One region of the Nakamurella sp. genome, then DNA from elsewhere that is predicted to be linked to it. Evidence: riboswitches for the same ligand, from Rfam matches in the RefSeq annotation. Region 1 holds a riboswitch; the other holds the start of a gene.
The links. A riboswitch is a leader RNA that binds a small molecule or an ion and turns the genes downstream of it on or off. The one in region 1 is predicted to bind cyclic di-AMP.
Positions count from the first base shown of each region.

Region 2: linked by a shared signal. The riboswitch ahead of ACOJUF_RS23230 (transglycosylase family protein) and the one ahead of ACOJUF_RS07230 (C40 family peptidase) in region 1 are both predicted to bind cyclic di-AMP.

Region 1 covers NZ_JBMDXT010000144.1:5,676-9,072, reverse strand. Annotated here, with positions in the region: partial or broken gene ACOJUF_RS07245 (NYN domain-containing protein) at 1-907, shown strand, start outside; gene ACOJUF_RS07240 (HIT family protein) at 904-1,386, shown strand; gene ACOJUF_RS07235 (hypothetical protein) at 1,407-1,631, shown strand; cyclic di-AMP (ydaO/yuaA leader) riboswitch at 1,869-2,059, shown strand; gene ACOJUF_RS07230 (C40 family peptidase) at 2,068-3,309, shown strand.
Region 2 covers NZ_JBMDXT010000514.1:2,167-5,563, reverse strand. Annotated here, with positions in the region: gene ACOJUF_RS23235 (MFS transporter) at 1-911, opposite strand, end outside; gene ACOJUF_RS23230 (transglycosylase family protein) at 998-1,777, opposite strand; cyclic di-AMP (ydaO/yuaA leader) riboswitch at 1,783-1,981, opposite strand; gene ACOJUF_RS23225 (glucose-1-phosphate adenylyltransferase family protein) at 2,386-3,397, shown strand, end outside.

The DNA of each region.
Region 1 (3,397 bases):
CCTGGAGCAGGAGCTGCGGGCCACGACCGCCCGCCTGGCCCGGGCCGAGAGCCGGCTCGCCGCGCAGGCGGCGGCCCCGCCGGTCGAGTCCGGGGCCGAGGCCGAGCGGCTCAAGAAGCGGCTGCGCGAGCAGGGCACCCGGGTGCGGGAGATGCAGGACCAGCTGGCCGCCGAACGGTCCCGGGCGCAGGCCCTGGAACAGGAACTGGCGCGGACGCGGCAGCAGGCCCAGGTCTGGCAGGAGCAGGCCAGGGCGGCCGCCGGCCGGGCCGACGCCGCCGCGGAGAACGTGCGCAAGCTCCGGGAGACCAGCGACGACCGGCGGGCCGCCGACGACCGCCGGCTCGACCTGCTGCTGCAGGTGCTCGAGGCGGCGGCGTCGGGGCTGCGTCGCGAGTGGGACCTGATCGGCGGCGGCCCGGCCCCGGCCGAGGTGGTGGCGTCCGGCATGGCCGAGCCGGCCACCGACCGGCGCACGGCCGATCCGGTCCGGCTCGCCGCCTGGGTGGGTCTGCCCGGGACCCACCTGATCGTCGACGGCTACAACGTCAGCAAGACCGGGTTCGCCGAACTGTCGCTGGCCGACCAGCGGGACCGGCTGGTGCGGCAGCTGTCCGCGCTGGCCGCCCGGACCTCGGCCGAGGTGACGGTGGTGTTCGACGGCGCGGCGGTGACCACCACCCGGCCGTTCGCGCGGGGCGTCCGGGTGCTGTTCTCGGCCCCCGGGGTGCAGGCCGACGACGTGATCGCCGACCTGGTCCGGGCCGAACCGACCGGACGTCCGGTGGTCGTGATCAGCTCGGACCGCCGGGTCGCCGATCATGCGGTACGCACGGGCGCGCGGTCCGGGCCGTCGTCGGTGTTCCTCGCCCTGCTCACCGGCGGGCCCGGGGGAGCGGGCGGGTGACGGCCCCGGTGGATGGGCCGGCCCGACCGGCGGCGGACTGCCTGCTGTGCCGTCCGGACGAGGCCGATCGTTTCTTCGGCCGCACCCGGGTGTGGACGGACGGTCGGTGGCGGCTGTCGGTGGTCGGGCACGGCCCGGTGCCGGGCTTCGCGCACCTGGAGCCGGTGCGGCACATCCCGTACGTCACGGATCTGGACGGGCCGGAGGCGAGCAGCTTCGGGCCCGTGCTGGCCGCGGTCACCGCCGCGCTCCGGACGGCGACCGGCGCCGACCTGGTCTATGCCGCCGTCTTCGGGGAGCGGGTCGCCCACTTCCACGTGAACCTCGCCCCGCACCGCGCCGGCGACGCGCTGGCCGGCGGCCCGGCGATGGTCGTCCCGGGCGCCCCCGCGGCGCCGGCGGCGGAGCACCGGGCCGTCCTGGACGCGCTGCGGGAGCACTGTCGGAGGTCGTCGCTACCGTCCGCACCGAGCACCTGAAAGAGCCGGAGAGTCCGGCGATGACGGGAACGGAGCGCGTCATGCACGTCGATTGCGATCACTGCGCGGTCAAGGGAAACGCCTGCGGCGGGTGCGTGGTCACCGTCCTGCTGGGGTCGACGCCGGACGGTATCGAATGGGACGAGGCCGAACGGTCGGCGATCGGCGCATTGGCCGAGTCCGGCCTGGTCCCGCCGCTGCGTCTGGTGCCCGTCCATCGACCGGGGGACCGGGCCGCCGGGTGACCGGCAGATGTCCAGCAGGCTGCCCCGTTCACCGGGTGTGACAGTGGTCTCAGTTGGGTCACGGCCGGAACGTGCCCGCGAGCTCGGGCGTCTGCGCAGGTCAGGGTGGTGAGGACGGACCGTCACCGATGCGATTGCATCGTGTTGTCCACAACTTTCCCATCTCGACTGGACTCTTTCGGGTTGGGTCTCGTAACCTATCCGAGACCTTCGGCCGCTTCCACCAATCGGGTGGTCCCGGAGGTCCCGCCGAATCGGCCGCCCGCGCTGGCATGCGTGGCACGCCGAACCGGGGAACCAGGTGTGTCTGGGGTGAATCCCCTGGTCGAGCGCGAGTGGCTGACGGCTGCCCGCATCCGGCCCGGGGTAGGGCTAACTTCCTGGCCCGAATCCGTCAGCTAACTCGGTAGGCGGCGAGGAGGAAGGTACGCCTGCTGTGGCGACCCTGCACGCCCGGCCACGGCCGGCCATGACGAACAGCCTTCGTCGACGTTCCCGTGGTGTCGCCATCGGCGCGATCGTGATGCTCTCCGCGAGCATGCTCTGGACCGGCTCGGCGCTCGCCGACCCGACCGATCCGACCACCGCCGACCAGGCCCAGCAGGCCTACCTGGACAGCTCGCACCGCGCGGGTGCGCTGAACGAGGAACTCCTGGTCGCCCAGGAGAAGGAGTCGGCCGCCACCGCGGCCGCCGCCGCCGCCGGTGAGCAGGTCACCGCGGCCGCCGCCGCCGCGCAGGCCGCCTCCGGCCAGGCCGCGCAGGCCGATGCGGCCGCCGCCGGCTACCAGGCCAAGGTCGACGCCTTCGCCAACGCCAGCTTCCGCGGTGCCCGGCTGGACGGCATGTCGGTCATGCTGACCGCAGGCTCCGCCGAGGACTTCCTGGACCAGGTGAGCTCCCTGGACCGGGTCGCCGCCGATTCCCAGCAGACCCTGAACGAGGCCATCGCCGCGCGGGACACCGCCGCGCAGGCCAAGGCCCAGGCCGATGCCGCGGCCGCCGCCGCCACCCAGGCCAAGGCCGATGCGGACGCCGCCGCCGCCGGTGCGCAGCAGGCGACCGCCGACGTGACCGCCCGCAAGACCGACCTGGACGCCGAGGCGGCCCGGTACAAGGCCCTCTACGACTCGCTGTCCCAGCAGGAGCGCGCCGCCGCCGACGCCGCGCAGGAGCAGGCCAATGCGGCCGCGAACGCCGCGGCCGAGGCCGCGCCGGCCGCGGCCGACCCGGCCCCGCAGGCGGCCAGCCGCTCCGACCGGACCGCGATCGCCGACTCCTCCGCGGCCACCAGCGAGAGCTCCGCGCCCAGTGCCCCGGCCGCCAGTGGGGCCGCCGCGGTCGCCGTGGCCGCCGCGCTGTCCAAGGTCGGCTCGCCGTACGTCTACGGGGCCGCCGGGCCGAACGCGTTCGACTGCTCCGGCCTGACCTCCTGGGCGTGGGCGCAGGCCGGCGTCAGCATCCCGCGCACCTCCGGCGGCCAGGCCGGCCTGCCCTCGGTGCCGCTGAGCCAGTTGCAGCCGGGCGATCTGGTCACCTACTACTCGCCGGTCTCGCACGTGGCCATGTACATCGGCAACGGCCAGGTCGTGCACGCCTCGACCGAGTCGCGTCCGGTGTACGTCACCTCGGTGAGCGGGGCCGGCCCGAACGCCACCGGCCACCGGGTGACCGGCTGACCCACGACGGCGGGCCGGGCCGCTAGGCTCGGCCCCACCCGGGGCGGATCGCCCCGGGGTCCGTCCGGCGCCGCAGGGTCGTGCGCAG
Region 2 (3,397 bases), on a different contig from region 1:
AGGGTCCGGGCGAACAGCTCGACGTCGACGAGGGTGACCATCAGCGCCGCACCGGAGACGGCACTGACGCCCAGGGCGAGCAGGTAGGGCCGGAACCGCACCCCGGCCGGGTCGAGCAGCCGGATCCTTGCGCGGCGTTCCCAGAGCACGACGGCGGCGAGCGCCGCCGCCGCGCCGGCCAGGCCGGGCCAACCCCACGGGGGCAGCACCGCGCGGGCCGGATCGGGGTTGTAGAGCGCGACGACCAGCAGGCCGAGCGCCAGCGCGAGCAGACCGCCGCCGACGACGTCCACCCCGGCACCGGGCGTGCGGACGCCGGCGGGCACGGTGCGCTGCACGACGAGCATGGCCAGGGCCGCCAGCGGCACGTTGAGCCAGAAGACCCAGCGCCAGCCGTCCGGCTGGAGCTCGGCGAAGAACGGCCAGGACGCGAACAGGCCGGCGACCGCCACCCCGTACAGCGTGCCGAGCACGCTGCCGATCTCCTGCGCGGCGCCGACCGCGCCCAGGGCGCCGGCCCGGCGCGGCTCCGGCCAGAGGTCGGCGACCAGGGCCATGGTGACGGGGAGCAGGGCGCCCCCGGCCACGCCCTGCACCACCCGCCCGGCGATCAGCAGCGGGACGGACCCGGCAGCTGCGGTGATCGCCGACCCGGCGGCGAAGCCGAGCAGACACAGCTGGAGCACCCGCCGGCGACCGAACCGGTCGGACACCTGGCCCAGCAGCGGCATGGCCGCGACGTAGCCCAGGAGGAAGCCGGTGACGATCGGGGTGGCCCGCTCCAGGCGGTTCACCGGAATACCCAGGTCGAGCACCATGTCGACCAGCAGGCCCACGACGACGTAGGCGTCGAGGGCGGCGAGCAGGACCGCCGTGCCGGCCGCGGTCACGGCAATCCGGCGTCCCCCCACGTCCGGATGCTACCGGGCTCGCAGGGGTGTCCGGCCGGGGCCGATCGCGCTGTGGATCGACCCCGGGCGGACCCGGATGCGTCAGGTCACGGAATGCGGATGACCTGGCCCGGGTAGATCAGATCGGGGTCCGGGATGATGTCGGAGTTGGCCTGGTAGACGGCCTCCCAGCCACCGGACACCCCGTTCGCCGCGGCGATCTTGTAGAGGGTGTCGCCCGACACCACGGTGTAGGTGCCGTCGGCGGCGCTGCCCGAGCTGACCGAGGAGGACGACGAGCTGGTGTCGGCGGCGTCCTGGTTCCAGGACCGGCTGCCGCGGGGGCTCGACTGCTCGCTGTCGTTGTCGGTGCTGCGGCTGCCGCGCGAGGCCTGCGAGCTGCTGCTGTCCTGGTTGGAGGACGACGAGGACGACGAGGACGAATCCGAGGACGAGGACGACGAATCCGAGGACGACGAGGACGAGCCGCTCACCGAACGCTGGGTCGGGCCTTCGCCCCCGCCCGCGTACGCGCAGGCCCAGGCGCCCCAGCCCTGGCCGGCCAGGGTCTTCTCGGCGACCGCGATCTGCTGCTCACGAGTGGCCAGGTCGGCCCGGGCGGCATAGTCCTGGCCGCCGTAGGCGTTCCAGGTCGACTGGGAGAACTGCAGGCCGCCGTAGTACCCGTTGCCGGTGTTGATCGACCAGTTGCCGCTGCTCTCGCACTGCGCGACGGAGTCCCAGGTCGAATCCGGCGCGGCGGAGGCGGTTCCGGCGCCCAGGCCGAGGGCGGCGGCGCCGGCGACGACGCCGACGGTGGCGCCCCGGAGGGCGAGGGTGCGAGCCTTGGTGGGCTTGCGATGGCGTGCGACAGTACGACGCGTCATGTGGTTGTTTCCCCTAGCTACGCCTGCGAGGTGAGCTGTCGGGTTCGGGCGCGACCCAGGGCCGCCGCGATGCGGCCGGCGAATGGGTGCAGGGGATCGCCCGTCCGGCCCGCCGAAACGGTGCCGGATTCACCCCAAGGAAGCCGTGCGGCTCCCGAAGTTGGTTTCCCCGCTGCTGTCCTAGCCTTTCTGCGATGACGGTCTCCGGGCCGGAGCGGACAGCACTCGGCGCGTTGGCCCGGAGGGTTGTGGACGTGGTTGCCGGTCGAAAACCCGGCCCAGACAGACGATACGGACCGGTCCGGGAATGTCCAGGGCACCGATCTGGACATAACGGAATGGTAACGATCGACCCGACCAACCGTCGCGGCCCGTTTGCGCTGCTGAACCGGGGTGCACCCGCGGCCGGTCCGGCCCGGAGAGCCGGGCAGGGTCACTCCCCGAAATTCACCCGTTCGGAGCAGTCCACAGCACAGACGCCGGTGGGGCGGCCCACAGCCGTCGCACAGAGTGTGCACCGGCGCCCGGTCGCACCGAAAGACGAGGTACCCGTTGTTTGCCCGGCGAAACTCCGCGTGGTCGGCACGCACCCGGGGAAGACTCAGGGAATGAGCCGTGTGCGCGTCCTGGTGGTGGTCCTGGCCGGCGGTCGCGGTTCGCGGCTGGGGCCGCTCACGACGGGCCGGGCCAAGCCGTCCCTGCCCGTCGGCGGCACCTACCGGCTCATCGACATCGCGCTGTCGAACGCGACGCACAGCGGGCTGGCCGACGTCTGGGTCCTGCAGCAGTACGAGCCCCACCTGCTCGCCGAGCACCTGGCCGGCGGGCGGCCGTGGGACCTGGACCGCACCCGCGGCGGCTTCCGGATCCTCGCTCCCTTCGAGGGCCCGCCGGAGGACGGCTTCGCGTCGGGCAATGCCGACGCCCTGATCCGCAACTGGCCGGTCATCGACGCCTTCGCCCCCGACGTGCTGCTGGTCTGCAGCGCCGACCACCTGCTCACCCTGGACCTGCGCACCGTCATCGCCACGCACCTGGACGCGGCCGCCGACGCGACGGTGGTGACCACCGTCATGCCGCCCGGCACCGACGTCTCCCGCTACCTCGTCGTGCAGGCCGCGGACGGCCGGGTGCGGGCGGTCGACTACAAACCGGACCGACCGTCGGGACGCTGTGTCGGCACCGAGGTGTTCGCCTATCGACCGGACGTCCTGGCCGAGCAGCTGCGCGACCTGCACCGGGACGGCGAACTGGGCGACTACGGCGAGCGGCTGCTCCCCCGGCTGGTCGCCGGGGGCGTCGTCGCCGAGGTCCGGCACGACGGCCACTGGCGGGACCTGGGCACCCCCACCGCCTACCTGGACGGGCAACTGGAACTGCTGCGCGATCGCCCGCCGCTGCGGTTGGACGACCCGGACTGGCCGATCCTGACCTCGATGCCGGTGCGGGGGCCGGCCCTCGTGCGGCGCACGGCCTCGCTGGACCGGGCCGCGCTGTCGCCCGGCGCGGTCGTCGCCGGCGTGGTGGTCAACTCGGTCCTGGGGCCGGGCGTCGTCGTCGAGCGGGGGGCCGAGGTGCGGCACAGCGTGCTGATGGACGACGTGGTGGTCCGGTCCGGGG